DNA from 4 places in the Microbaculum marinisediminis genome. Region 1 is predicted to be linked to each of the others. Evidence: predicted binding sites of a transcription regulator. Region 1 holds the regulator's gene; each other region holds the start of a gene.
The links. Region 1 encodes LexA, which represses DNA repair genes until DNA is damaged. Its sites were predicted from a motif close to TGTTCNNNNTGTGTTCNG; they were not measured.
Positions count from the first base shown of each region.

Region 2: the regulator LexA is predicted to act here: its motif matches at 4,301-4,318, upstream of MUB46_RS06255 (helicase-related protein).
Region 3: the regulator LexA is predicted to act here: its motif matches at 3,680-3,697, upstream of MUB46_RS09845 (YifB family Mg chelatase-like AAA ATPase).
Region 4: the regulator LexA is predicted to act here: its motif matches at 2,123-2,140, upstream of MUB46_RS10365 (ImuA family protein).

Region 1 covers NZ_JALIDZ010000012.1:18,703-26,004, forward strand. The annotation lists gene trpC (indole-3-glycerol phosphate synthase TrpC) at 1-250, shown strand, start outside; gene moaC (cyclic pyranopterin monophosphate synthase MoaC) at 270-773, shown strand; gene MUB46_RS21055 (molybdopterin molybdotransferase MoeA) at 778-1,989, shown strand; gene MUB46_RS21060 (sulfotransferase family 2 domain-containing protein) at 2,011-2,832, opposite strand; gene lexA (transcriptional repressor LexA) at 3,090-3,809, shown strand; gene MUB46_RS21070 (ComEC/Rec2 family competence protein) at 3,841-5,988, opposite strand; gene gltX (glutamate--tRNA ligase) at 6,153-7,302, shown strand, end outside.
Region 2 covers NZ_JALIDZ010000003.1:20,146-27,447, forward strand. The annotation lists gene fdxA (ferredoxin FdxA) at 129-467, opposite strand; gene MUB46_RS06250 (RNA-binding S4 domain-containing protein) at 556-948, opposite strand; gene MUB46_RS06255 (helicase-related protein) at 945-4,169, opposite strand; gene MUB46_RS06260 (class I SAM-dependent methyltransferase) at 4,620-5,351, opposite strand; gene MUB46_RS06265 (DUF3108 domain-containing protein) at 5,484-6,353, opposite strand; gene MUB46_RS06270 (hypothetical protein) at 6,492-6,620, opposite strand; gene rpmB (50S ribosomal protein L28) at 7,080-7,302, shown strand, end outside.
Region 3 covers NZ_JALIDZ010000004.1:208,675-215,976, forward strand. The annotation lists gene MUB46_RS09840 (PAS domain-containing hybrid sensor histidine kinase/response regulator) at 1-1,885, opposite strand, end outside; gene MUB46_RS09845 (YifB family Mg chelatase-like AAA ATPase) at 2,062-3,594, opposite strand; gene MUB46_RS09850 (hypothetical protein) at 3,751-3,951, opposite strand; gene MUB46_RS09855 (potassium channel family protein) at 4,010-4,441, opposite strand; gene MUB46_RS09860 (HdeD family acid-resistance protein) at 4,468-5,061, opposite strand; gene ubiV (ubiquinone anaerobic biosynthesis protein UbiV) at 5,208-6,158, opposite strand; gene ubiU (ubiquinone anaerobic biosynthesis protein UbiU) at 6,161-7,201, opposite strand; gene ubiT (ubiquinone anaerobic biosynthesis accessory factor UbiT) at 7,194-7,302, opposite strand, start outside.
Region 4 covers NZ_JALIDZ010000004.1:316,067-323,368, forward strand. The annotation lists gene MUB46_RS10360 (Y-family DNA polymerase) at 1-1,221, opposite strand, end outside; gene MUB46_RS10365 (ImuA family protein) at 1,154-2,071, opposite strand; gene MUB46_RS10370 (adenosylcobalamin-dependent ribonucleoside-diphosphate reductase) at 2,298-4,739, opposite strand; gene MUB46_RS10375 (SDR family oxidoreductase) at 4,919-5,686, opposite strand; gene MUB46_RS10380 (lysophospholipid acyltransferase family protein) at 5,730-6,515, opposite strand; gene MUB46_RS10385 (YdcF family protein) at 6,551-7,282, opposite strand.

The DNA.
Region 1 (7,302 bases):
CGGCATAAACAATAGAAATCTCAGAACCTTCGATACATCCCTTCAGACATCAATCGAATTGGCGAGGGCTGTACCGGACGGCTATACCCTGGTCGGCGAGAGCGGCATCTTCACGCCCGCCGACGTGGCGCTGCTTGCCGATGCCGGCATCCATGCGATCCTCGTGGGCGAAAGCCTGATGCGCCAGGACGACGTCACCGCGGCGACCCGCGCGCTGTTGTCGCGAACCGCCGCCGACGCGGCCGTATAGGCTGGAGCGAGCCCCGCCCATGTGCGCCGACAAAGCCCTCACCCACCTCGACGAGACCGGCACGGCGCGCATGGTGGACGTCTCCGGCAAGGCGGTCACCGCCCGTTCGGCGACGGCGGAGGGCTGGGTCCGGATGGCGCCCGAGACAATGGACCTGATCGTCCGTGGCGAGGCCAAGAAGGGCGACGTGCTCGGCACCGCCCGCATCGCCGGCATCATGGGCGCCAAGCGCACCCACGAGCTGATACCACTCTGCCATCCGCTCGGCCTGTCGAAGGTGTCCGTCGATCTCGAGCCTGTTGCCGCCGACAGCGCCGTGCGCGTGACGGCGACGGCCAAGGTGACCGGCCAGACTGGCGTGGAGATGGAGGCGCTGACCGCCGTCGGCGTCGCCTGCCTCACCGTCTACGACATGGTCAAGGCGGTCGATCGCGGCATCGAGATCACCGGCATTCGCCTGCTGGAGAAATCCGGCGGTCGCTCCGGCAGCTGGCACGCCGACGACAGCGGACAGGATGGCTGAGACCATGGCCCTCCTCCCGGTCGAAGAAGCCCTGCGGCGCATCGTCGACGGCGTTCCCCCCAGGCCCGCCGAGCGGGTGCCCCTTGACGACGCGCTGGACCGTGTCCTCGCCGAGGACATCGCCGCCAGGCGCACGCAGCCGCCATGGGACACCTCGGCGATGGACGGCTATGCGGTGCGCGCCGCCGACGTCGCGACCGTGCCCACAACACTGCGCGTAATCGGTGCGGCCCCTGCCGGCCATCCCTTCGAGGGAACAGTCGGGGCGGGCGAGGCCGTGCGGATCTTTACGGGAGCCCCCCTGCCCGATGGCGCCAACGCGATCGTCATCCAGGAAGATACCGAGCGCGCCGGCGACGAGGTCACCGTTCTTGAATCCTCCGGCATCGGCCGGTTCGTGCGCAAGCGCGGGCTCGACTTTGCCGAAGGCGACGTACTGCTCAGCGCCGGCCGCCGCGCCGACCCGCGCGCCATCGCCCTCGCCGCCGCGATGAACCATGCCGACCTGTCCGTTCATGGCCGGCCGAAAGTCGCAATCCTGTCGACCGGCGACGAGCTCGCCCTACCCGGCTCCGATCCCGGACCGGAAAAGATCATCGCGTCCAACGGCTTCGGGCTTGCGGCCATCGTCCGGCGGGCCGGCGGCATTCCCGTCGATCTCGGCATCGCCGCGGACGACCGTGAATCCCTCGCCGGTGCCGTCGCTAAGGCACGGAAGTCCGGGGCCGATGTTCTGGTGACCCTCGGCGGCGCATCCGTCGGCGAGCATGACATCGTCCAGGACGTTCTGGTCGCCGAAGGCCTGTCGCTCGATTTCTGGAAGATCGCCATGCGGCCCGGCAAGCCGCTGATGTTCGGCATGTTCGGCGCGAGCCGCTTCCTCGGACTGCCCGGCAATCCGGTCTCGGCGATGATCACCGCACGGCTGTTCCTCGTGCCGCTGATCCACGCGCTGTGCGGTCTCAGGGAAACCCAGTCCGGCGAGACCAACGCGCGCCTCGGGGCCGATCTCGGCGAAAACGATCAGCGCCAGGACTATCTGCGCGCGATGTCCAGCATCGATCCCGACGGCACCCTCGTCGTCACCCCCTTCGGCCGGCAGGACAGCTCCATGCTGGCCACGCTGGCCAGGGCCGATGCGCTGATCATCCGCCCGCCTTTCGCCCCGGCCGCGACGGCGGGCGAGACCTGCCGCGCGCTCCTGATGGATTTCTGAGGGCGGCCCTCGCGCGGCGCATCAGCGCCGGACGAGATGCTTCCGGCAATAGTCGTAAATCCGGTATTCCTGGCGCCAGAACGTCTTCAGGTTGTCGATGGCCTTTTCCGAAAGGGCCGGTCCTTTCGAAGGCGCCTGATGCTCGGTCTGAAAGGCCTCGGCGATCTGCTCGCGCGACAAGCCGGCGGGCTCAAGCAGACGGAAGACGTCGTCGTTCAGGTGCTCCAGCTCGGCGACGCAGTAGATCCTGTCGGCTGCCTCCTTCAACGGGGCAACGCCGCCGAGATGGAACGCATAGCCGCGCCGCAGATGCCCGATAGCCTGCATGGCGAATTCCGCGGCCGAACGCATCCGTTCGTCGTCGGTGACGAGCGCCTCGGCGAGATCGTTGGCGGTGGGGAAGTAGGAGAAGGCGACGGCCTCGTCCGTGCTCCAGGTGTGGTGATGCGCCGGCCGGCCGCTGCGAAGGCGACTGTTGAAACCGGACACGAAACGGGTCGACGGCTCGCGAATGACGAATCCGACCTTGCAGGACGGCGATTCTTCGAGAACCCGCTGCAGCGTGATCCGATGGCCGACTTTCTTGATCTTGATGTCCTGCCCGTCCTTCCGGAACTTCCTCAGGAACCGGCCGATCGACGTTCCACCCGTCTTGCCGATATGGAGGAGAACATAGTCCTCGAGAATGAGCGACTTCTTGCTCTTATTCGGTTTCCGTTTGGACTTTGATCCGAATGCACGCGGGATGACCATCCCCAATGCCCTTTCATGATATTTCTTTGCGACTGCCCGCGGCGACATAAGCTCGACCGACGTGATCTGGCGGCTGGTGGGTATGGTCATCCGACCGGTTCGCCGGTATCCCTAGCCGGATCGGTCGAGGCTTACAATCGCGATGAACGACCGCGTGCCGCGACCCGCCAGGCCGGATGGTGGCCCCTCGCCGACCCGCACGATCCCGGAGCAGCGCGCCCCCGTGCCCACACTGCGTCCATGCGATATTTGCCATTGCCGAACACAACAAGAACATGTATGTTTGTTCTTGATTTGTACACAATCCGGCGCCCAAAGACGGGCGGAAGCGGCAACGGGAGCGCGCAATGCTCACGCGGAAACAGCATGAATTGCTGATGTTCATCCATGAACGTCTCAAGGAATCGGGCGTGCCCCCGTCCTTCGATGAGATGAAGGAAGCGCTGGACTTGCGCTCGAAGTCGGGCATCCATCGACTGATCACGGCGCTCGAGGAGCGCGGCTTCATCCGACGCCTGCCGCATCGCGCCCGCGCGCTCGAAATCGTCCGGCTGCCCGAGTCGGTGGCGCCGGGGCTAGCCGCGCGCGGCCGCGGATTCGCGCCGAGCGTCATCGAGGGAAGTCTCGGCAAGACACCGCCGCCACCCCCGCCGGAGCCGGTAGAGACCGAGGCCGCCAACTCGAACGCGGTGGCCGTCCCGGTCATGGGCCGCATCGCCGCGGGCACGCCGATCTCGGCGATCCAGAACCACAGCCATTCGATCCAGGTGCCGGTCGAGCTTCTGTCGAAGGGCGAACATTTCGCCCTGGAGGTGCGCGGCGACTCGATGGTCGACGCTGGCATCCTCGACGGCGACACGGTCCTGATCCGCAAGACGGATGCCGCCGACACCGGCGACATCGTGGTGGCGCTGATCGACGACGAGGAAGCGACGTTGAAGCGCCTGCGCCGCAAGGGCGCGTCGATCGCCCTGGAAGCGGCCAACCCGGCCTACGAGACACGGATCTTCGGTCCGGATCGGGTTGCCATTCAGGGCCGGCTGGTCGGCCTCATCCGCCAGTACTGACGACGCCTGCCGGGCTCAGCAGCTCGGGGGCTTAGGGTCCCCGGCGCGTCCAGGGACGATCGCCGGACCGGTCCGCCGCCGTCTCGATGGCAATGCCGTTGGCCGTCTTCGTGAGCGTGATCGCGCCGGACCGCGCGGCATCCTGCGGACCGATCACGATGGCGTCGTCCCTGCACCACTGAGGCGGCGAGATCGGTGTGACGACGACGTCCGCCCAGGCGCAATCCTCCGCGAACGCCACCGGATCGCTCACGTAGGAAACACGCAGACGACCATTGTCGGCGACGCAGGCCCACGTATCGCAGGCCGCCCGTCGTCGCGGGGTCCCCTCGGGCACGAGTCCGGCGCTGCGCAGCCAAACCTCCACCTCGTAGTCCGATCCGGGCTTTGGCAGGAACGCCAGCGCGCCGTCCTGCATTCTCAGCGCCGCCATCCGTAGGTCCCGCGCGACGAAGAGGTCCGGCGGGTCGGAGACCGCACTCAAGACGACGCCGGCCGCAATGAACGGCACCCCCAGGAGGCGCACGCCCGTGCGCCAAAGCAACAGCCAGAGCCCGCCGGAAATCGTCAGGAGCAACGCGGCCACGGGCACCTGCGAGACCATGCGCACCGCCCCCTCCCAGCCGGCGACCGCCCTCGCCACGGCGAGAACGCCCTCGATCCCCAGCCCCATCGGGACAAGCGCGAGGCCTTCCAGGCCGAAGGGCATGAGCAGCACCGCGGCAAGCGCGGACGGCATGACCAGCACGCTGACGAGCGGCATCGCGGCGACATTGGCGATCAACCCGTAGACCGCCACGCGGTTGAAGTGATAGGCGGCGAACGGCCCCGTCGCCAGCCCGGCTATCAGCGCGGTGAACACGAGCCCGAGCACCGCCCGGACGAGAAAGCGGACCGGCGGCGCCATCGCGCTTTCACTCCGCGAAAGCGACCACCACCGCAACGCCTCGTAGGCCGAGACCAGGGCGACGGTCGCGGCGAACGACATCTGGAAGCTCGCCGTCACCAAGGCTTCGGGCGTCAGCACGAGCACGATCGATGCGGCGATCGCGACGTTGCGCAGGGTGATCGCCGGCCGGTCGAGCAGCACGGCAACCAGCATGATCGCCGCCATGATGAAGGCGCGCTGCGTCGCGATCGAGGCGCCCGAGAGCACCAGGTAGCCGAGCCCGCCGATCAGGGCGATCGCCGCCGCCCACTTCTTGATCGGCCGGGTCAACGCGAGACTAGGCGATAGCGCCAGACAGGCACGGGTGAACCAGAACAGCGTGCCGACGACGAGCATCATGTGCAGGCCCGAGATCGCCAGGATGTGCGCCAGGCCGGAGGCGCGCAGCGCGTCCTCGTCGGCGTCCGGTATAGCGCCACGCTCGCCCGTCACGAGCGCGGCCGCGATCGCGCCGACGGAGCCGGGCAGCGACTGCCGGATTCGCGCCGCGATGTAAAGGCGCGTCCGCTCGATCGCGGTCCCGAGCCGCACTGGCAGTCCGACATCCCGCGCGGTCTGGACCGGTTTCGGCGCGCTGGTCAGGAACCCGACGCCGCCGATGCCGGCGAACCAGGCCCGCCGGGCGTAATCGAAGCCGCCCGGCACCGCGGCGTCCGGCGGCGGCAACAGCATCGCGTCAAATCGCACCGCCTGTCCTGGCGTCGGCACCGACCAGCTGCCGCGCATCCACAGCGACAGCAGGGTCGGCAGCTCCGCAGCGGCATCGCGGCCGATCCGCTCCGGCGCCACCGTGAGCCGTGCCGCGCCGTCCTCCCTGAGGTCGACCCCGATGATCCGCCCGGTCACCGGAACCGGATATCCGGTCTCGGACACGACCGGCGCGGCGACCCAGCGGCTGCGAAGCCCCGCGTCCAACATGCCCAGCGACGCCAGGAACAGGCCGATGAACGCGATGCCCCCGAGCCGGCCCGGGCCGCAGCGGACAGCGACGATCCCGGTGACGACGCACAGGACCAGCACCGCCGCGAGCACAGGTTCCCGCGGCAGCGCGAAATAGGCCGCGATGCCGGCGCCGAAAGCGACGGGACCCCAGAGGAACAATCGCTCGCGCTCGCTGTCGGCGATCCTTCGGACCGAAACGCGGCGCGACAGGCGGCTCGACAGGCCGAGCAGCGGCGCCGGCAACGCCGGCCATCGCCGCGCCGCCGCGGAGCGCGATCTGCCGATCAAGGACGCGTCGTCGGACACCGCAGTCCCCCTGGGGCCGCGCCGAAGGTTTGGGCGCGACCGTTGCCCACACCGCTTCTATCTGCGCCGGCCGCCGTGCTACACAACGCCCAGCCTACACCGCACCATCCATACTAGACCGCACGAGAAACCGGCCGCCACCTGTCATGTCCAAACCTGAGATCGTCACCCGCTTCGCCCCCTCGCCGACCGGCTTCCTGCATATCGGCGGCGCACGCACCGCCCTGTTCAACTGGCTCTATGCCCGCGGACGCGGCGGCAAGATGCTGCTGAGGATCGAGGATACCGATCGCGCGCGCTCGACCGACGAGGCGATCGCCGCGATCGTCGACGGCCTGAAGTGGCTGGGCCTGGATTGGGATGGCGAGGCGATCTCGCAATACGCCCGCGCCGAGCGGCATCGCGAGGTGGTCGAGGACCTGTTGGCCCGGGGCAAGGCCTACCGGTGCTACGCGACACCCGAGGAACTCGCCGAGATGCGCGAGACGGCGCGCGCAGAGGGCCGCCCGCCACGCTACGACGGCCGCTGGCGCGACCGCGATCCCTCGGAGGCGCCCCAGGGCGTCAAGCCGGCGATCCGCCTCAAGGCGCCGACGGAGGGCGAGACCGTGGTCGACGACCACGTCCAGGGGCGCGTCGTGTGGCAGAACAAGGATCTGGACGACCTGATTCTGCTGCGGTCCGACGGCAACCCAACCTATATGCTCGCCGTCGTCGTCGACGACCACGACACGGGCGTCACCCACGTCATCCGCGGCGACGATCACCTGACCAACGCCGCCCGCCAGACACAGATCTATCAGGCACTCGGTTGGGCCGTGCCGGAGATGGCGCATATCCCTCTGATTCACGGGCCGGACGGCGCGAAGCTGTCGAAGCGCCACGGTGCGCTCGGCGTCGATGCCTACCGCGCCATGGGCTATCTGCCGCAGGCGATGCGCAACTATCTGGTTCGCCTGGGCTGGAGCCATGGCGACGACGAGGTGATGTCGAGCGAACAGATGCTCGAATGGTTCGATCTCGACGCCATCGGCAAGTCTGCCGCCCGCTTCGATTTCGCCAAGCTGGAGAATCTGAACGGCATCTACATGCGGCAGACGCCCGATGCGGAGCTGTATGACGCGCTGATGGAGAACCTGCCCTATCTGCCCGAGGGGCCGGCGTACGAATCCCGGCTCGACGCGGTAAAGTCGGACCGAATCCGACAGGCGATGCCGGGCCTGAAGGAACGCGCGAAGAATCTCGCAGAACTCCTTGAAAGCACGAAATTTCTTGTCGAGGACCGCCCATTGTCTC
Region 2 (7,302 bases), on a different contig from region 1:
TTTCATCAGCTATTTGAAATATATAACACAATACTGGACAAATTCCAAGTGCTGCGCCGCATCATCGCCGAGCACAGCACCGTCTCGCCGATCCAAAAGCGCGCGTTCAACCCGGGTTTCCGGGCGGTTCAGTCGCCTTCGCCGGGCTCGGGCGAAAACTGCGTCTCCAACTTGTTGGCCACGCCGTCCCATTCCTTGGAGTCCGCCGGCGGTTCGCGCTTGATGGTGATATTCGGCCACTTCTCGGCGTACTCGGCGTTGAGCTCGACCCATTTCTCCAGGCCCGGCTCCGTATCGGCCTTGATCGCCTCGGCGGGGCATTCCGGCTCGCAGACGCCGCAATCGATGCATTCGTCGGGATGGATGACCAGCATGTTCTCGCCTTCGTAGAAGCAGTCCACCGGACAGACTTCGACGCAATCCATGTATTTGCACCGAATGCAGTTGTCGATGACGACATAGGTCATGTGAAGCTCCACGAAGAATGCGCGGGAAGAATACGCCGGAGGTGGTGCCTATCCGTTTTGTCCAATCGGTTCAAGACGGGCCGAAGGATTAGATTTCTCCGTCATCTGGGGCGCGTAGATCGTCTTTCCAGGCGACTATTTGCCGCCGGTCGCGTTTGGTGGGCCTACCACCGCCACGGGGGCGCGATCCCGGGGGCGTTTCTTCCGGCGGGAGTGGCGGGGGCGAGAGATCGCAATAGAGCGTCGCCGCCTCGCTCGCCGGTCCGCGCCGGTCGCCTATCGCCTCGATGCGCAGAACCAGAATGCGGCCGCGCAGCGCGATCGTCACCACGTCGCCGGGCTTGACGGGCTGGCTCGCCTTGGAAATCCGGGCGCTATTGAGCCGGACGTGGCCGCCCGTGACAAGCGAAGCGGCCAGTGTCCGTGTCTTGGCGACGCGCGCGTGCCAAAGCCATTTGTCGATGCGCTGGCTGTCGCTCACGCGCCCGAGCGCCCACGCTCGTTGAGCGTGTCGCGCAGGTCCTTGAGGGCGGCGAAGGGCGATAGCGGATCCGGCTCCTTCGGCGGGCGCTTGCCCTGCGGCGGGCCGTCGGGCCGGGAGCGGCCGCCCTTGCGGCCGTCGCCACGACCGCTTTTGCGACCCTTTGCCTCACCGCGCGAGGGCTTCTTGCCGTCGCCCTGGCGCGCCTTCGCGCCCTTCTGCTCGGGTTTGCGGCGGCGTGGCGCGTCGGGCCGGCGGCCGGGTCGCCAGACGACGATCTCCGCGGATTCGGCCTCGCCGGTTCCGGCCTCGGGGACCTCGGTCGCGGTCGCTGTCTCTGTTGGCGTCCCGTCCGGTGTCTCGGTCGGCGTTTCGGCCGTTGTCTCGGCCGGGGTATCGACCGTGGCTTCGACCGGGGTTTCGGTTTGGGCCTCTGCCGGTCCTTCCGCCGGGGCGGCGGCCGCCTCGGCGGGCTCCGCTTCTGCCGGTTCCGCTTCGGCTGGCGCGGCTGTGGGCTCCACCACCTCCGGTGTCACCACGTCTGGTGTCACCGTTTCCGACTCAACCGCTTCCGATACGGTCTCGGTGTCGCTCTGCGGATCGCCTTCGCTCGTAACGGCGGGCGTCTCCGCCGTTTCGACCCTAGCGGCTTCGGCCGCTGTCTCGGTCTCCGTCCCGGGATGCTCCGATGTCGTTGCCGCGTCACCAGCATCGGCGGTTTGCGGTGCCGGTTCCGTTTTCGCTTCGGTCGTCGCGGGTGCCGGGCGGCGTTCACTGCGATAGCCGAGGGCCTTGAGGATCTCCGCGAAATCGTCGCCGGCGCAGCCGGCGAGCGACGTCATCTGCTCGCTGACCCGGAACGTACGGCCGTCGACCGCGCCGGGGGGCGGGGCGGCGTCGCCGTCGGGACGCCAGGACAGGGCGGTGCGGATCAGGTCGGCGATGCGCTCGAGGATGTCGATGCGTACCGCGCGGCTGCCGCAGGCGCGGAAGCCGAAGGCGCGGTAGAGGCTGCGCGCGGTGCCCGGCGCGACGGCGACCGACATGCGCCCGCTCTGGGCGAGGGCGGCGATGTCGTCGAAGCCCGGCTGATGCAGCCCGCCGTGATGCAGCGCCCAGAGCTGGGCGGCGAGAACGCGCGGACCGGGCTTGAGCAATATCGGCAGATAAACGTGATGGGCGCCGAAACGCACGCCGTGCTTCCTGAGCTGCGCGCGGTCGTCCTGGCTCAGGGCCTTCACCTCGTCGGCGACGCGGGGCCGCTCGAGCACGCCCAGCGCCTCGCCGAGCTGGAAGGCGACGCCGCGGGCCATGCCGGTGATCGCCTCGTCGCTTTCGAGCGCGCGCAGCGGCCCGAGATGCACCGCGATGCGGCCGTCGATCCACTTGGCCAGACGCGCCTCGGCATTCTCGCGCGGCGCGCCGGCCAAGTGTTCGTCGGCCAGCAGCACGACGCGCGGGCTCAGGACGGAATCGCCCTTCTCGACGCGGCCGATCGTGGCGCCGCGCCAGGAGAAGGTGCCGTCGAGGCTGAGCTGGATAACCTCGTCGGCGTCCTTGGCAAGGCGCTCGGCGCGGGTATTGAGCTCTCCCGTCAGGGTGCGCCGCGCGGCGGCGGCGATGGCCTTCAAGTGCTGGCCATCGGCCTCCGGATCGGGCGTGAAACGCAATCCCTCGAGGCGGCCGACATGGTGGCCCTCGACGGTTACATCTCCGCTGGCGTCGATTTCGGCTTCCATGGCCGGATTCTCCCTCAAGCTTCGGGCAAGCACGCTGGTGCGGCGATCGACGAAACGCTGCGCCAGACGTTCGTGCAGGGCGTCGGACAGCCGGTCCTCTACAGCGCGGGCGCGCTCCTGCCAATGGGCGGGATCGCCAAGCCACTCGGGCCGGTTGGCGACGAAGGTCCAGGTGCGGATATGGGCAATACGGTTGGACAGCGTATCGATATCGCCGTCGTCGCGGTCGCACTGGCCGATCTGGCGCGCGAACCAATCATCATCGATGTGGCCGTAGCGCATCAGCTGGCTGTAGAGCGTGGCGACCAGCTCGGCATGGTTGGCGGGTGCGATCTTGCGGTAGTCGGGGACCTGACAGACGTCCCACAACAGTTCCACGGCGTCGCGGCCCCGGGCGATGTCGGCGATCTCCAGATCGCGTGCGACGGCCTCCAGCGCCAGTACGTCGTCGCTCGCGGGCGCGCGGGTCAGCGTGTCCTCGCGCGGCAGGGCGGCGAGGCTCGCGTGCAGGCTCTCCATGGTGGCGAAGTCGAGATGCGTGTTGCGCCACTGCAGGATGCGGACCGGCTCGAAATCGTGGCTTTCCAGGCGCGCGACGAGCTCGTCCTCGAGCGGGTCGACGCGGCCGGTGACGCCGAAGGTGCCGTCGCGCATGTGGCGGCCGGCGCGGCCGGCGACCTGGCCCATCTCGGCGGGATTGAGGTCGCGGAACTGCCAGCCGTCGAACTTGCGCCGCGCGGCGAAGGCGACGTGATCGACGTCGAGGTTGAGGCCCATGCCGATGGCGTCGGTGGCGACCAGGAAGTCGACGTCGCCGTTCTGGTAGAGGCCGACCTGGGCGTTGCGGGTCCGCGGGCTGAGCGCGCCGAGCACCACCGCGGCGCCGCCGCGCTGGCGGCGCACCAACTCGGCGATGGCGTAGACGTCGTCGGCGGAGAAGGCGACGATCGCGGAGCGGCGCGGCAGGCGGGTGATCTTCTTCTGGCCCGAATAGGCCAGGTGCGACAGGCGCGGGCGGGTGATGACGTTCAGGTTCGGCATCATCCGCGTCAGGATCGGCCGCATGGTGGCAGCGCCCAGCAGCAGCGTCTCCTCGCGGCCGCGCCGGCGCAGGATGCGGTCGGTGAAGACGTGACCGCGGTCGAGGTCGGCGGCAAGCTGCACCTCGTCGATGGCGACGAAGGCGACGTCGAGGTCGCGCGGCATCGCCTCGACCGTGCAGACCCAGTATTTCGGGTTCTCCGGCTTGATCTTCTCCTCGCCGGTGACCAGCGCGACGGCCTCCGCGCCGGCGCGCTCGACGACACGGTTGTAGACCTCGCGCGCGAGCAGCCTCAGCGGCAGGCCGATGACGCCGGACTCGTGGCCCAGCATCCGCTCGATGGCGAGATGGGTCTTGCCCGTGTTGGTCGGGCCCAAAATGGCCGTCACCGCGCGGCTGCGCGCCGCGGGATGGTGGCCGACATCCGGCGCGATACTCATGACGCCTCCCCGGCGAGGGACTTCAAGGGCGCGGCTGTCGCATCTTCGCGAGGCGCTGTAAAGGCCGAACCCGGGTCAAGGTAAGCGCCGGCGTCCCATTTCGGCACAAAATCGCCGCCGCCGTTAACCTGTAGAACGAGCCTAGAACAAATGCTGGCCGAATCGCTGACTCCGACGGAATCGCGTTTCGTTCCCGGCAAGATATTGGGTGGCTGGTTCATAATCCTACGATATCTGGATTCAGTCGGGTTGCGGCGAGGGTCTGCGGGCGCGTCAATCGTTAACCCGCGAACGGGAGTCATCCACAATCGCGGGCAAGCCGAGATCGGCGGTCAGGCGCGATTGGGCCTGAAGATGGTGACGGGGGCATGGCGATAGAAGGGCAGGTGGCATAGCCGCCTACTCTTTATAGCCGGGGGGCCGAACGGAGTCCGCCGGACCTCCGGCAGTTCATCGGCTCTCAAGCAGCCGGTAGCCGCAATCGAGGGATTCGAGACCAGCGAAATGTCCATGGCGGCGTTCCCATTCGCCGCTTTCCAGATCGTTCGCCAGCTTCGCCAACCCCTCCGAAACGTCGCCCATTGCCCAGAAACAGGACATCGCGGTGCGGACCCTCTCGTCGAGATAGGCCGCCGGACGTCGCCAGTAGCCGGCCAGAAACCCGTCCGTGCAGTCGTGCGGAACAGGCACCGACGAAACCGAAATGGGCCCGAGCCAGCGCGCGAAGTCGGCCATCGTGGGCATCTGGCCTTCGTCCAGTGAAACGAGCGCCGGAAAATACTCGGCGAGCCAGAACCCGCGAAACGAAGGGTCGTAGGTCAGGAAGACGATTTTTCCGCGGGTTACGCGACGCATCTCGGCGACGCCCCGCTCCTTGTCCGACCAGTGGTGGATCGTCAGAACCGCCATCGCGGCATCGAACGACTTGTCGCCGAAGGGCAGATTTTCCGCGCTTGCCTGAATGACGGTCGCGTCCGAAGCGGGGCGCTGCCCGATCATCCTGGCCGAGGGTTCGACAGCCGTGATCTGGCGATCCGAAGGCTCGTAGGAGCCTGTCCCGGCCCCGACGTTCAAGACGGTTTCCGCATCGCCGAGGGCTGTTTCGACTTGCCGGGCAATTCGTGGGTCAGGTCGACGCAGATCCGCGTAGTTCAGGCCGATCGTGTCGTACAGATTGTTCATGCGCGCGCATGCCTTGGAGCAACATTCCACCCCCCGACCAACAGCCGATGGACCGCAAGTCGACGCGCGCCGTTCCGCCGGCGTCAGATCTGTGCCGGGGGCCGGCCTGCGGGGCTTGCGGAGGTAACCCGATTATTCGCCGAGCGCGGCTGCGCGCGTGTTCAATGCGCCGGTCGTCGTGGTCGCGCCTGCCTGGATGACGGCGAGGCCGATCGGGGTCGGGATCGAAATGCGGTAGGGCACCAGCAGATCGGATCCGGCGACCGGGGCGAGCTTCAGCTCGATATCGATCTTCTCGGCCATCTCCACCTCCTTCTTGTCGGTGCGATGGCCGGCAATGGCGCGGTAGTGGGCGCCGCAGACGAGAACCTGTCCGCCCGGGACGTCGCTGCTGGAGATCGATTCGATCTTGCGGAACTCGAGCGTCACGTCGAAGCGCTCGCGGCCGTTGTAGATCGGCACGGTGCGTTCGCAGGCGCGCTTGTCGATTCCGCTCGGCGTATTGCCGCCGGCGACGATCAGGGCGCTCATCGGATCGATCGTGTTCTTGGTATGCGCGTCGGTGACCTGCACCCGATTGGGGTGCTTGTACCATTCCTTGGGCACCGGCGGGGTCAGCTTCAGGCGGCGGACGCCGTCCTGGTTCATGGTCATGCGGACCTTGGCGGACTTCTTGCCGTCGGTGGCGTCGACGCTGAAGGCGCGCGGCTGTGTTCCGCCCGACATCAGGCGGCCGGCCGAGGAGGCGCTGGCCGTATAGTCATAGACGGCACCGGCGAGCCCGGTGAGCTTGCCGTATCCGTCGAGACGGTACTGGGGGCCGTCGAACGTGCCGCTGAGGGTGGCCTTGCCGACGGGGACGCCGGCGAGATAGGCGCTGTAATCGGTCTTGAACTTGTACTCGGCGGCCGATGTCGTGCCTGCCGACAGGACAAGCCCCGCAAACGCGACCGCGCAGGCGGACCTTCCGCCAAGACCGGCCAACGATGCACCTGCCTTCATCACCTTACCGCCTCATACTGACCGGCCGGCAGAACCGGCCTTGCCGGAAACGCTACGCCCTACGGAGCGCAGAATCTCGTGCCAAGGTTAAGGAACAGTATAGCGCAATTTCGTCGACAGCGTGGCGAGGCGGTATTTTCAGCCGGCTTTTCTCCCGGCCGCCAGGGCGGCGGAGGCGTCCCCCCACAGGCGGGCGATGGTGTCGGCCCCGAACCGGTTTCGGCAGAATTCGCAGGTCTTCGCGTAGAACAGTCGGGTTTCGTCCAAGGCGTCTTGGCTCAGCGCGGTCCGGCGCGGCGTCGAAGGCGCGTTTCAGGTTCCGGATGGTCACTTCGTACCGGGTGCGCAATCGCGGCCGCGGAGTATCGAAGCTCTCCCGGAGAAGGGGATTCAGCACAGTTTCCTCGTCCTGGTCGGCCTCGACCGTCCAGCGCTTATGCAGTTTCATGCGCAGGGACGACTAGATGCGCTCCAGGGGGCGCGCATCAGAAACAGGGCTTTGACCGTGAAGCCCCTGGGTTCCAGCAGCGATCGGATGTAAAGGAAATGGTCCGGTCTCAGTCCGCCGACGGAACAGCGGGACGAGACTAAGGCGCAGTGATTCCGTCTGCCCGCTTGACGCTTGGCGGCCCGCTTACTATACGCTTTCGACGAAATCCCTACACGGCAAGGCCAGACTCGGCCACCGGCGTCTCCGGCGGCCGTAGACAATTGAGGATCAGTAGAATGGCCCGGCGTTGTGAATTGACCGGAAAGTCGGTCATGACCGGAAACAATGTGAGCCACGCCAACAACAAGACCCGGCGTCGGTTCCTGCCCAATCTCGTCAACGTGACGTTGCTGAGCGACGTGCTCGACCGCGGCTACAAGCTGCGCGTCTCCGCGCATGCGCTGCGCAGCGTCGAGCATCGCGGCGGTCTCGACGCGTTCCTTCTGAAGGCGCGCGACG
Region 3 (7,302 bases), on a different contig from region 1:
GGTGGCCGAGCCGGCGCAAGAGCGCTTCGGTGAGCATCGCGTTGAGGTCGTTGTCCTCGGCGAGGAGGACGTCGAGAGCCGGGCCGACCGGCTCTTCCTGCGGGATCGGCACGGCGGGCCTGCCTTCGCGATTGGCGGCAACGCCAAGCCGCGCGAGCAGCGACTGGCTGCGGATCGGCTTGATGAGATAGCCGGCGAAGCCCCGCTCCATCAGGTCGGACAGGATGCCGCGATCACGCGGCGCCAGCAGGACGATCATGGGAAGCGGGCCGGGTTCGACCGTGTCCGCGAAGGGAAGATCGACGAGGACGGAGTCGAACTTGCCGTTCCCGGCAAGCCTGCGGGCGTACGTATCGGCGCGGGCGACGACGTCGACGCGGGCGCCCTCGTCCTCGAGCACCGATTTCAGCGACTGCCGCAGGATGGGCGAGGGCGAGGCGACGAGAATGTGCCGTCCGACCAGCATGCGCGGCGGCGCCGGGACCCGCTCGGAGGCGACCAGAGGCAGGCGGACGGTGAAGGTGCTGCCGCGGCCGGGATTGCTCTCGACGGTCATTTCGCCGTTCATCGCCGCGACGATGCGCTTGCAGATGGCAAGCCCGAGACCGGCGCCGCCATGCCGGCGCGCGGGGCCGACGTCGGCCTGCTCGAACTCGTCGAAGATGCGACCGAGCGCGTCGTTCGGAATGCCGATCCCCGTGTCGCGGACGCTGATCTGAATACCGCCGGTCTTAGGACCACCGGCGGCGGATATCGCGGTCGCTTCGGACCGGACTTCGATCAGGACACCGCCGCGATCGGTGAACTTGATGCCGTTGCCGGCCAGGTTCACCAGCACCTGGCGCAAGCGGTCGGCATCGCCGCGCATCACGGCGGGCACGTCGCGGGAGACGAAGGCGGCGATCTCCAGGCCCTTCTCGCCGGCGCGCGGGCCGAACAGCTCGGCGACGTCGCTGATGACCTTGGCAAGCGAGAACGGTGCGTCGGCGAGCTCGATGCGGCCGGCCTCGATGCGGGAGAAGTCGAGGATCTCGTCGATCAGGCCGAGCAGCGCCTCGGCCGAGCCGTGCACCGCGCGCGCGTAGGTGGTCTGTTCCTGGGTCAGCCCGCTGTCGAGCAGCAGGTCGGCCATGCCGATGATGCCGTTCATCGGCGTGCGGATCTCGTGGCTGACGGCGGCGAGGAACCGCGACTTGGCCCGGCTCGCCTGTTCGGCGGCGTCGCGGGCGCGGCGCAGGGCGTCTTCGGTGTCCTTGCGGATGGTGATGTCGCGGCCGACGCTCTGGATCTCGACGACGCGGCCGGTGGCGTCGCGGATCGGCGTATCCTGCCACTGGAACCAGCGGTCGCCGACGGCGGTCCGATAGCGGGCATCGAAGGTCAGGCGCGGCATGTCCGGGGAGACGGACGCGTCGCCGGGGTCCTGTGCCGGCTCGAGCGGCACGGGCATGCCGATGGTGCCGACCACCTCCGCCCTCTCGAAGCCGAAGATCCGGCAGAAGGCATCGTTGGCGAAGGTCAGTCGGCCATCGGCGTCGCGGCGCACGATGGCGTCGTCCTGCGCGTCGACCAGGCCGCGCTGGCGGGCCAGGCCCTCCGACAGCTCCCAAATGCGATCCTGGGCGTCCTCGAGCCGGTGCGAAAGCCGCGCGACGGCGGCGTCGGAGTCGGTGCGGCGGCGCCGGTCCCGAGTGACGGTGCGCAGCAGCGCCAGCGACAGCCCGATCAGGCCGGCGGCGGCAATCCAGGGAAGCGGTCCACCGAGGATCAGCGTGACCGGCAGCATCACGGCCAGGGTCAGCGTCGCCGCGTGGATCAGCCGCGCACTGCGGATCCTAGGCGGCCGTGCCGGTAGGCCGGCCTCGGTGAGATCGGGTTCGGTCATTGACGCCACGGCGGTCCTGTCGCTCGGATTCTTCGTCCGAATGGGGCCGATCGTGACGGATCGCGATTAAGCTCAGGTGAGTCCGATCGTATAAAGCCGGGGCAGAGGATTCAGATTTTGGGAAGAAAACGCCTGCGAAACCGTCGCTTTTGCGTAAACGCGCGGCGAGCCCCGCCTCACGCCGCCGCCAGGAGGCCCGAGCCGGCCGCGCGCATGCCGACGGCCTCGGCGATATGGAGGCGGCCGACGGCCTCGGCGCCCTCGAGGTCGGCCAGCGTGCGCGCGACGCGCAGGACGCGATGGAAGCCGCGCGCCGACAGCTTCAACGACTCCGAGGCATCGCGCAGAAGCGCCAGGCCGTCGGCATCGGGCCGGGAGACGTCCTCGAGCAGGCGCGCGGGACAGCCGGCGTTGGTGCGAACGTCGTCGAGGCCGAGGGCGGCGTAGCGTTCGGCCTGCAGCGCCCGGGCGGCGGCGACGCGGGCGCCGACCTCGGCGCTGCCCTCGCTGGGCGGCGGCAGGATCAGATCGGCGGCGGTGACGGCGGGCACCTCCAGACGGATATCGATGCGGTCGAGCAGGGGACCGGAGACGCGAGCCTGATAGTCGGCGGCGCAGCGCGGCCCGCGCCGGCAGGTGTGGCCGGGCTCGCCGGCCATGCCGCAGCGGCACGGATTCATCGCCGCCACCAGCTGGAAACGCGAGGGATAGGTCACCCGATGCATGGCGCGGGCGATGACCGTCTCGCCGGATTCGAGCGGTTGACGCAGCGAATCGAGGACCTGCGGCGTGAATTCGGGCAGTTCATCGAGGAAAAGCACGCCGTTATGGGCAAGCGAGACCTCGCCCGGCCGCGCCTTGGGGCCGCCGCCGACCATCGCCGCCATGGAGGCGGAATGATGCGGCGCGCGGAACGGCCGATCCGCCGACAGGCGGCCGCCGGCGATGACACCGGCGATCGACTGGATCATCGAGACCTCGAGCAGTTCGGCCGGGTTGAGCTTCGGCAGGATCGAGGGCAGGCGCTGGGCCAGCATCGACTTGCCGGCGCCGGGCGGGCCGACGAACAGGAGATTGTGGCCGCCGGCGGCGGCGAGCTCCAGCGCCCGCTTGGCCGTCTCCTGGCCGCGGATCTCGGCGAGGTCGAGCATCGGCCCGGCCTCCTCGCGGATCGCCGGCCGGGGCCGGGAGAGAACCTGCGTGCCCTTGAAATGATTGACGATCTGGATCAGGTCGGCGGGCGCCAGAATCTCCATGTCCGGGCTCGCCCAGGCGGCTTCGGCGCCGCCTTCGGCCGGGCAGATCAGCCCCAGGCCCGCCGCGTTGGCGCCGATCGCCGCAGGCAGCACGCCGCTGACCGGGGTCAGGCGGCCGTCGAGGGCGAGTTCGCCGAGGACGCACCAGCCGGCCAGCGCATCCGCCGGCATCGCCCCGATCGCCGCCATCAACGCAACGGCGATGGGCAGGTCGAAGTGGCTGCCTTCCTTGGGCAGGTCGGCGGGGGCGAGATTGACCGTGATGCGTTTCGGCGGCAGCGCCAGACCGACGGCGGTCAGCGCCGCGCGGACCCGCTCACGGCTTTCGGCGACCGCCTTGTCGGGCAGGCCGACGATGGCGAAGGCCGGCAGCCCCGGCGCGATCTGCACCTGCACGTCGACGCGCCGGGCCTCGATCCCGACGAAGGCGACGGTGGCCACACGCGCAACCATTCCAATCACCCCGCTGTACATCTGGTGTACATCTGGCGCGCCTGTTGACGCAGCGGGAAGCCTACAGCGGGAAACGGCCTCGATCAAGAACAATGAGAGAACATGGCGCGGACGCATGCCGCCCGGCGTAGGCGACCGCCCCGCCAGGCCGCGCCGTCAGCCGACGAGTTCGTCGCGGCGGCGCTTGTATTCCGCTTCCATGACCTCGACGTGGCCGAGCACGTTTTCCAGCGCCTCGCGCTTGGAGTCGTCCTCGCCCTCCTCGGCCCACTGGGCGAACTCCTCGCGCAGCTCGAACAGGACCTCGAGCGCCCCGTTCAGTTCCGCGATCTGCGTCTCCCGGCTCTTGCTGTTCATCGAAGTCCCCCGATCCTCATCGGTTGCAATCCGTTGCCCGGGCCGGCCCGCTCAACCGTCACAGGCGCTGTTCGAGTTCCTTGTAGCTGACCGTCAGCACCTGGAACAACACCGCCGTCGACCAGCCGAACAGCAACACGCCGTTCATCGCCGTCATCGGCCCGAGCAGCTCCCATTGCGGCACGGGCACGATGTTGCCGTAGCCGAGCGTGGTGTAGTTGACGAAGGCGAAGCCGAAATCGTTGGCCTCGCCCGGAGTCGCGCCGACCCACTGGTACAGCGCGCTCCAGACCCCGACCTCGACGATATGGGCGGCCATCAGCACCGCAACCGCCGTCACCATCACGATGACAAGGCGCGCCAGGGCATTGCTGTGGATCGCCTTGACGAAGCGCGAGCCGACGGCGTGAACCAGCACCGCCATCGCGCCGGCATGGATGGCGATATTCAATAAACTGACGCCCGTGCCGACGAGAAGCACGACCAGCATCGGCGCGGTCCTTCCGGTAAACCGTCTCAGGTCGCCGGCAGGTCCTTGGCGGCGAGCGCCGTCATGGTCAGCGCAATGCCGGCGAACAGGAGGTTGATGCCGACCAGGAGCCCGATCGCCCAGGTCGCCGTGTCCGGCCAGCCGGCGAAGATCAGCACCGCCAGCGCGATGTCGATGACGCCGGAGATGATCAGCCAGATCCAGCTCGACGCCAGCGCCTTGCGGAACTCGATGCCTGCGATGAACTGGAACACGCCCTCGACCAGGAACAGGATGATCAGCGCCATGGTCAGCGTCAGCACGCCCTTGAGCGGGTTGGCGACGATGATGAAGCCCACGACCACCGCGAGGATGCCGATCAGGAGCGACCACCAGAACCCCGGCGCCGACCGCGACTGGAACGTGGCGATAACACGGATGATGCCGCCGATGATGAACAGCCAGCCGACGAAGATCGTGGCCGCCAGGGTGGTGACCTGCGGGAGGACAATGGCGATGATGCCGAGGATCACCATGACGATGCCCTGGACCAGAAACAGCGTTCGATGCTTGCGGATCGCATCGCGCGTCTGGGCGGCAAGTTCTTCCTGCGTCGGCAGACCGGCTTCAGGTGCAGACATGGTTTGGCCTCCATTTCCCAGTGATTCGCGCAGACTCTCACGCCGGGGCGCGAGCGTCCAGACCCAATGGCAGCCCGGGCGGCAGCCCGGCGCGGCCGCGCGGCCAAGCTATTCCGGCCCGATCGGGGGCTTTTCGGCGGTCTGAGTTATCGGGTCAGGTCGGCGCCAGAGCGGGCCGGGGCCGAGCCGGTCCGGTGCCAGTGGTTGCCGGGGCGGTGGTGATAGAAGCCGTTGCAGAAGGGGCCGGGAAGATCGAGGCGGCCGATGCGCGCCATCGCCTCCGGCACGTCGATGGCGCGATCCAGCGCGGCGCGGAAGATTTCGGCGACGGCGACCATGTCGCAACTGTGCGGCGACAGGCGGAACCGCGACACGCCCGCGACCCTCAGGTCGGCGAGCTCACCGACGAGATTGAGATATTCGCGCGACAGGGTCTGGATACCGTTGATGGCGAGGAAGGGGCTGCCTTCCAACGTCTTCAGCTCGAGGCCGTCGGGGTCCTTCTCGCAGACGAACAGGCAGCTGTCCCGGGTGCGGTCGTAGACGCGGGCGTGATAGCAGCGCGCCGACAGCGCCAAGGGCATCCGCCCGAACACCTGCGCCTCCAGCGCCACGCCGAGGCCGGCGGCCGTCTCGCCCATCGCCCGGATCGCCTCGGCGGGCAGCTCCGCGGGGACGCAGACGCCGTCGGCGCCCTTGCCGGCGAGGAAGGCCAGCGTGGCCTCGTTGTAGACGTTCATGAACGGGCCGATCCGGTGCGCCCGGCCGGCCAGCGACAACAGCGCCGCGGTGTCGTTGGCCTCGACCGGGAACCGGGCCTGCGCGCACATGGCGTCGATCTGTTTGCGGTCGAGCGCCAGTACCACCTCCGACAAGGTGGACAGCACCACGGTCTTGCCGGCGGCGTCGAGCCGGTCGAGGACGGCGCCGCGGCAACGGTCGAACAGCGGGGCGCGCTTCGAGCAGATCGCCTCGCCGACATAGACGGTGTCGACCGGCGCCTCGTCGGCGATGCGGAAATAGAAGTCCCGCCATTGCTCGGGCTGCCAGTTGAACAGCACCGGGCCGAGTGTGATCTCCGCTTCGTCGCCGCGCACCGCTACCTCCACGTCTTGCCCGCGAACGCCCCCTCGGTCTGCCGGTGGCCCTCGGTCAGGGCCAGCAGCTCGGCGAGCTGCGCGTCGCGGCCGGCCATGATGTCGTCGACGGCGCGTCGGAACGCGGCGACGACCGACCTGACATAGGCGCGGCTGCGCTGTCGACCCTCGATCTTCAGGGCGGTGACGCCGGCGCGCATCAGGTCGGGCAGCAGCGCCGACAGGTTCAGGCTGACCGGCTCCTCGAAGGCGTAATAGGCGCCGTCGCGCGCGCCGCACAGGTAGCGCCCCTTGCAGATGGTCGGGTAGCCGGCGCTTTCGCCGGCGGCGAAGCGATCGATGACGAACGGACCGAGCCGCGTCGTCAGGGTGTGCCGGGCGTCTTCCTCGTAGCGCACGTCGGCGGCCGGCGAGCAGACGCCGTCCATGTTGGTCGACACGCCGGTCACGTAGTTGGTGAGGCTGCAGCGGCCCTCGGCCATCATGCCGATATTGCCGAAGACGAAGGCCTCGATCTCGCAGGGAATCTGGTGGTGGATCGCGGCGATCTCGGCCACCGTGAGGATGCGCGGGAGCACCACGCGCTTGACGCCGACCTCCCGGCAGAAGAACCGGATCGCCTCCGGCGAGGAGGCGCCGGCCTGGACGGAGAGGTGCAGCCGAAGATCGGGATAGGTGCGGGCGGCGTAATCGGCCACGCCCATGTCGGCGACGATGAGCGCATCGATGCCGAGGCGGGCGCCGAGATCGACCGCATCGCGCCAGATCGCGAATCGCCCGGCCGGCGGGAAGGTGTTGACGGCGAGAAGAACCTTGGCGCCGCGGGCATTGGCGTAGTCGACCGCCGATTCCAGCTCCGCCGGGGTGAAGTTCAGGCCGGGAAAGTTGCGGGCGTTGGTCTCGTTCTGCAGCCCGCAATAGACGGCGTCGGCGCCGGCGTCGACGGCGGTCCGCAACGCCGCCGGCGTGCCCGCCGGGCACACCAGATCGGGGCGGACGAAGCCGTCGGTCATGCCTGTCTCGGAACTCGGCGCTTCACTCATGCCTGCTCCCTTGCCTGTTTCGGGCGGCAAGCGCGCGCAGGGCGGCGACGGCGGTGGCGGCCGGCCGCGACAGGAGCCCGAAGGACGACAGCACGCTGTCG
Region 4 (7,302 bases), on a different contig from region 1:
GACCCCGGCCACGGCGGGGCGTGCCGAGACCGCAAGCTCGGGGATATGGCTGTCGTGACGCACCAGCCGCACCACCCGGGTGTGGCCGAGCCGGGCGGTCAGCCGGTCGGCGAGGCGGGCGAGCGCCTCGGCATCCTCCGCCCTGCTTTCTCCGGCGAGATCGCCGGCGGCGGTCTGGGCGGCCTGCAACGGCTCCACGGCCTCGGCGGCGAGGCGGACGCGCTCGATGCCCTCGCCGGTATCGAGATCCTGCTCGAAGGTGCCCAGGCGCTCAATCAGCAGGCCGGCCATGCGGGCGGGGTCGCGGCTTGCCCGGCTCAGGCCCACCGCGATGCGGAAGGCCTTGTTGTCGACGCGGAACAGGGTGAGCGCCAGCCGCCGCGCGCCCTGGCCGTGCCGCGACAGCGGCTCGGCGAGGCCCTCGCCAAGCGCCCGCGCCACCCGCTCGATATCCTCGACAAGCCGGATCGGCTCGGCGAAGACGCGCTCGACGAGGAAGACCGGTGGCGGCCTGAGCGGCGACAGCGGCTCGTCGGCGCGGCCGAGCGCGCGGTCGAGACGCGTGAGCAGGTCCGCGCCGAAGCGGGCGGCCAGGGTGGATCGCGGCATGTCGACGAGCTGGCCGATGCGCTTCAGGCCGAGCCGTTCCAGCATCGAGACGGCTTCCGGTTCGGCGTCGAGCATCGCCACCGGCAGCCCGGCGACGGCGCGCGCGTTGCCGCCCGGCGGGACGACCGTGCCGGATGCCGTCCTGGCCACGGCACGGGCAGCGGCGGGTGTGTCGGCGACGGCCGCCTGCACCGTGAGGCCGCGCCCTTCGAGGCGTCCCGTCAGGTCGCCGAGCAACGCTTGTTCGCCGCCAAACAGATGGGCGCAGCCGCTGATGTCGAGGACGAGGCCGCTTGTCCCGCCGGGGGCGTCGAGGGCGACGAGCGGGGTATAGCGCCCGGCCCATTCGGCGAGGGCTTCGAGCGCGCGGCGGTCGCCGTCGGGATCGGCCTCGACGGCGTCCAGCGCCGGCACGCGCGCGCGGGCGTCGGCCAGCGTCAGGCCGGGCTCGAGGCCGGCATCGGCGGCGGCCGTGTCGATCGCCGTCAGCCGGGTGGCGTTGCCGACGGTCGCGATCGTGGCACGCGGTCCCGCGCCCGACAGGCTAGCCGGTTCGGCGGAAGCGGAGGACGGTGGTGTCCTGCGCGACGGTTCCCTTCCGAGTCGCTCCACCGGCAGGCGCGGCAGGCGCAGGGCGAGGAAGCGCCGGCCTGATGTCTCCGGCGTCGGCGGAAGCGAAGAGGCGTTCATCGGGTCTCCAGGTCAGGGCGAAGCGGCCGCCGGGGCGGGTGGCGTTGCGTTCGAGATCGACCGCCCAGGCGGGTGGGGGCAGGGCGAACGCGGCGGTATCCGGTCCGGCCAGGGCGAGGGGCTCGATGCGCCAGCGGGTGCGCGCCGCGCTCAGGCCGTCCATGGTGCCGGGGCGCACGAGCAGCGCGGTGCCGCCATTCCGGGCGGCCCGGAGCGCCAGCCGCCGCGTCGCGGTCAGGTCGACGGTGGCCGGGTCGCCGCGGATTTCGGCGACGACGGCCGACAGCGCCCGGCTCGCAAGCCCTTCCTCCGCCGCCCACAGCGCCTCGCGCGGTCGGCGCGTCTCGACGAAGAGCAGCCCGTCCGGATCGAGGCCGAAGGCGGCGAGCCCCGGCCCGTAGGGTCGGCCCCATTCGCCGGCGCCGTCGACGGTGGTGACGATCAAAGCTGGCCGGTTCGCGGCGAGGCGGCCGGCGAGCGCCAGGGCGAAGCCGAAGGCAAGCGGCCCGTCGGCATCCGCCGAGCGGACCTCGTGCAGCGCGCCGCGCCGCAGGCCACCGCCGAGCACGGCGTCCAGCTCCGCGGCCCCGAGCGGCACCGACGGCGCGACGGATGCGCGCGCCCCGGCCGCGCCGGGGGCGGATCCGGCCTCCAGCCGCGCGATGCGCGCGCGCAGGGCGCCGATATCGGCAACGGTGTTGCGATCGGTCAGCGCGCGACCGGCAACAGCGTCGCCATCGGGCGGGGCATCGGGTTCGGGTGCGCTCGACACAATGGGTCTCCGTTCCGGGCGAGCGGTGTCGCCGCCCGGTGACAAGGCAAATGTTCTATGTTTGTTCTAATATGGATTCCACCGTTTGGCGGCGGAGTCAATCGTCAGGTGGCTCAGGGAAGGGCGGGGCAGAGATCGCTCCGTCCACTCCATGTCATTGCCGGGACGCGTCCGGGCACGACCGCACAGGAATTCGGCGAAACGTGATACCAGCCTCACCAGACCGTCACGCGCACTTCGAATAGCCGCAGTCGAGGCAGGCGAGGCAGCCCTCGCGATGGTAGAGGCTGGGATGACCGCAGCGCGGGCAGGTGGCGCCGGCGCCTTCGGGAACCACGGCTTGCGCGTCCTTGTCGCCCGGGTCGCCGCGATGCGCGCCCGTCCCGATCCGTGAGGGCGCCAGGAAGCCGATGTCGATCATGTGCTTCTCGATGACGTCGGCGATGGCGGCGAGCAGGCTCGGCACGTAGCGGCCGTTCATCCAGTGGCCGCCGCGCGGATCGAACACGGCCTTCAACTCGTCGACGATGAAGGACACGTCGCCGCCGCGCCGGAACACGGCGGAGATCAGCAGCGTCAGCGCCGCCGTCCAGGCGTAGTGCTCGACATTGCGCGAGTTGATGAAGATCTCGAAGGGGCGGCGGCGGCCGTCGCGGATGATGTCGTTGATGGTGATGTAGAAGGCGTGCTCGGTGTCGGGCCAGCGCAGCTTGTAGGTGAAGCCCGGCAGGATCGTGTCGCGCTTCAGGGGTTCGGTCAGGCGCACGACGGCCGCGCCCTCGGGCGGAACCGCGGGCTCCGCCTCCCGCCCCGCCACGGGCACCGCGGGGGCGGGCAGCGGCAGGCTCGCCTGCTTGTCTTCGGCGGGCACCCCCTCGGCGGGCACCGCCTCGCCGACGCTGAGCACGGAGCCGGTCACCGGGTTCGGCCGGTAGGTGGTGCAGCCCTTCAGGCCCAGCGCGTAGGCGCGAGCATAGACGTCCTTGAAGGCCTCGAAGGAGATCTCGCGCGGCACGTTGATGGTCTTGGAAATCGAGGAATCGACATAGGGCTGCAGCGCCGCCTGCATCCTGAGATGGGCTTCGGGATCGAGCGTCTGGGCGGTGACGAAGGCCTCCGGGGGCGCGGCCGCCGCGTCCCCGCCGGCCCTGGCCCGGTAGAGGCGCCAGGCATAGTCGCTCACCTCCTCGTCGCGGCGGCTGCCGTCCGGCATCAGCACGGTCCGGCGGTAGGACAGCGAGAAGATCGGCTCGACGCCGGAGGAGACGTTGTCGGCAAAGAGCGAGATGGTGCCGGTCGGGGCGATCGAGGTGACGTGCGAGTTGCGCAGGCCGTTCGCGCGGATCGCCGCGCGCACATCCGGGTCGAGGCGGGCGACCGTCGGGCTCTTCAGGTACTGCGTCCTGTCGAACAGCGGGAAACAGCCCTTCTCGGCGGCGATCTCCGCGCTCGCGCGATAGGCCGCATTCTGGATGATGCGCATCCAGTCGCCAGCAGCCTTCGCAGCGTCTTCGCGGCCATAGACGAGGCCGAGCATGGCCAGCGCGTCGGCAAGCCCGGTGACGCCGAGCCCCAGGCGCCGCTTGGCCTTGGCCTCCTTCGCCTGCGCCTCCAGCGGATAGCCCGAGATGTCGACGACATCGTCGAGGAAGCGGATGGCGACGGCGACCGTCTCCGCCAACCGGCCGGTGTCGAGGCGGGCGGTCTCGTCAAACGGATCGACGACCAGGCGGGCCAGGTTGACCGACCCGAGCAGGCAGGCGCCATAGGGCGGCAGCGGCTGCTCGCCGCAGGGGTTGGTGGCATGGATCGTCTCGCAATAGGCGAGATTGTTCTCGGCGTTCACCCGGTCGATGAAGATCACGCCGGGCTCGGCATAATCGTAGGTCGAGCGCATGATGCGGTCCCACAGCGCCCGCGCCCGGACCGTCCGGTACACCGTGCCGGCGAAGACGAGGTCCCAGTCCGCGTCGGCCTCGACCGCCGTCATGAAGGCGTCGGTGACGAGGACTGAGAGGTTGAACATCCTGAGCCTTGCGGCGTCGGCCTTGGCGTCGATGAACAGCGCGATGTCGGGATGATCGCAGCGCAGCGTGCCCATCATGGCGCCGCGCCGGTGGCCGGCCGACTGAATAGTCCGGCACATGGCGTCCCAGACCTCCATGAAGCTCACCGGGCCGGAGGCGTCGGCGCCGATCGACCTCACCAGCGCGCCCTTCGGCCGCAGCGTCGAGAAGTCGTGGCCGATGCCGCCGCCCTGCTGCATGGTCAGCGCGGCCTCGCGCAGATTGGTGAAGATGCCGTCGAGGTCGTCGGGGATCGCGCCCATGACGAAGCAGTTGAACAGCGTCACCTTGCGGCCGGTGCCGGCGCCGGCGAGGATGCGGCCCGCCGGCAGGAAGGCGCCGGATTCAAGCGTCTCGCGGAAGCGCTTCGCCCAGGTCCTGCGGGATTTCGCCGGTTCCGCCGCGGCGACCGCATCGGCGACGCGGCGCAGGGTGTCGGACACAGTCTTCTCCACCGGCGCGCCGCTCTCGTCGCGCAGGCGGTACTTCATGTCCCAGATCTCGCCCGCGATGGGCGATGGGGCGATCGGCGGCGGGTCGGTCGGCGGTGGATCGGTCGGCGGCGGGTTGCGGGCGTCGCCGCCGGATGTCCTGCGGGCCATGTCGAACACTCATCGCGCGTCGGGACGCTGTTCCCGACCTCACCAATATCGGGCCAAAGACGTTTAAGGTCAATGAATGTTCCCGGTTTGTACCGGCCGCGCCACCGCAAAAGGCCCCGTGGGCCGGCCGAAAGGGGCCGATTTGGTGTCCCGGCCCCTCGCGCGATCCGGGACCGGCCCTATGCCACCGGCAGGCCGACCGCCTTGCGGATGTCCTCGGAGCGAAGCGAGACGTCGGTGCCGAGGAAGTCGGCCGCGCCGCCCTCGCACAGCCAGGCGATCGCCTGGCCAACCCATTCGGCGGGAATGTGCACCGAGGGGTCGAGCTGGCTGACGGGGTTGATGCCCGAGGCCTTTATGGCGACCTGCATGTCGGTCGCCACCGTGCCGGGGCTGAGGCCCACGACCTGGATGCCGTGGTCGCGGTATTCCTTGTCGGCGCATCCGGTCAGCGACAGCACAGCCGCCTTCGTCGCGCAGTAATGGCTCCAGCCCTCGAGCGGGCTGGTGGCCGCGCCCGAGCTGATGTTGACGATGGTGCCGCCTCCCTGCGCCTGCATCACCGGAATGGCGGCGCGCAGGCCGTGGTAGACGCCCATCAGGTTGACGTCGACGGCGTCCGCCCAGTTCGCCGGGTCGGAGTCGGCGATCCGGGCGATCGGCTCGATGACGCCGGCATTGTTGACGAGGATATCGAGGCGGCCGAACTCGTTGCGGCAGGTCTCGACGGTATCGACGACGCTGTAATAGCGCGAGACGTCGCATGTCCAGGCGATCGCCCTGCCGCCGTTTTCGACGATGTCCTCCGCGACGCCCGCGATCTCCCGGCTCGAACGCGCCGCCAGCACGACGGCGGCCCCGCGTCTGGCCAGTTCCCGTGCTGCGGCGGCGCCGATGCCGCGGCTTGCCCCCGTTACGATCGCGGCCTTTCCGGTCAATTCGCTCATGTGCGCACTCCCATGCAGAGGTTCGTGATGGATTTGCCGGTGGCTACCGGGCCTCGGCCTCGCCGATGGCCTGGAGCCGTTTCCTGGCCGTCTCCGGCAGCGGCGGCGGGTGGGGCGCCCGCGCAGCCTCGACAAGCAGCCGGTCCGACGCGGTCTCGATCGCGGTTTCCAGCCGCGCCAGGAACTCCTTGCGCGGCAGGCCGGCGGGCAGCACCTCCAGGAACTCCACGAGAATCGTGCCCGGATAGCGCTGCCATTTGCGGCGCGGCCAGTAGAGCCCGGAATTGAGCGCCACCGGCAGGCAGGGAACGCCCATTTCCTGGTAGAGCAGCACGACGCCGACCTTGTAGGCGGGATCGTCGCCGGGGGCGCGGCGCGTGCCTTCGGGAAAGATCAGCACCTGGCGCCCGGACTCCGCCTGCACGCGCGCGTCGCGGCCCATGTCCTTCAGCGCCCGCGCGCCCTTGTCGCGCCTGACCGCGATCATGCCGATCCTGGTGATCCACCAGCCGAACAGCGGAATGCGGGTCAGTTCGTGCTTCAGGATGAAGGCGGGGTCGGCGAAGCAGTGCAGCAGCGCGAAGGTCTCGAACAGCGACTGATGCTTGGCGGCGACCAGCAGCGGCCCGTCGAACCGCTGCGGCGCGCCGCGGACTTCCAGCCGCGTGCCGGCGACGACGCGCAGCAGCCAGATCGAGCTTTTCGCCCAGGCGTGCATGAACGGCAGCAGCGCCCGGCGCGGCAGCAAGATCAGCGGCAGGCAGACGACCATCCACAGGACGAGATTGGCATAGAAGGCCAGGTTGAAGAGGATCGAGCGCAGGGCCACGCGGAATGCCTTCGAGAACCGCCGCCGACCGGCGCTCAGCCGCCGGCGCCGGAGGCGGCGGCGCGCACGGCCTCGAGCGAGGTGTCGGGGCCGCCGAGCCGCAGACGCGCCATCGACATCAGGTATTTGACGTATTCGGCCAGCAGCAGCCGCGTGGTGCCGGGATTGTGCCACCAGTCCCCCACCTTCATCTGATCGGTGACGACCGGATAGGGAATCAGGCGGGCCTCCGGCATCTCGCGGCTGATCTCGTTGAGGCTGCGCGGCAGATGGTAGCTGGAGGTGACGACGATGAGCGAGGTGAAGCCGTTGTAGCGGGCCCAGTTGCGCGCCTCCTTGGCGTTGCCGACGGTGTTCAGCGCGGCGTGGCCGAGATCGACGCAGCAATCGAACAATTGCGCCCGGCCCGGCGTGATGCTGGCGAGCGTCTCGCGCGAGGTGCTGGGATGAACGCCGGAAATGAGCAGGCGCCGGGCACGGCCCTCGCCCAGGAGCTGGATCGCGTAGGTTATGCGGTCGGCACCGCCGGTCAGCGCGACGATGGCGTCAGCCCGTTCGGCGGCGCGCGGCGTCTCGATCGCCCCGACATTGAGGACGAAATGGACGAAGCCGATGGTGAACGCGATGACGGCGCCGATCAGAAGGCCGCCGATCGCCACCGAGGCGATACGACGCCCGCCATGCCGCCTGGGCGCGCGAACACCGTGCGCCGGACCTGCCCGGTCGGCACCCTGCAAAGGCAGTTCGCTGCGGTCGCTGTCTATCATTCCGTCCCCGGAGGATACTA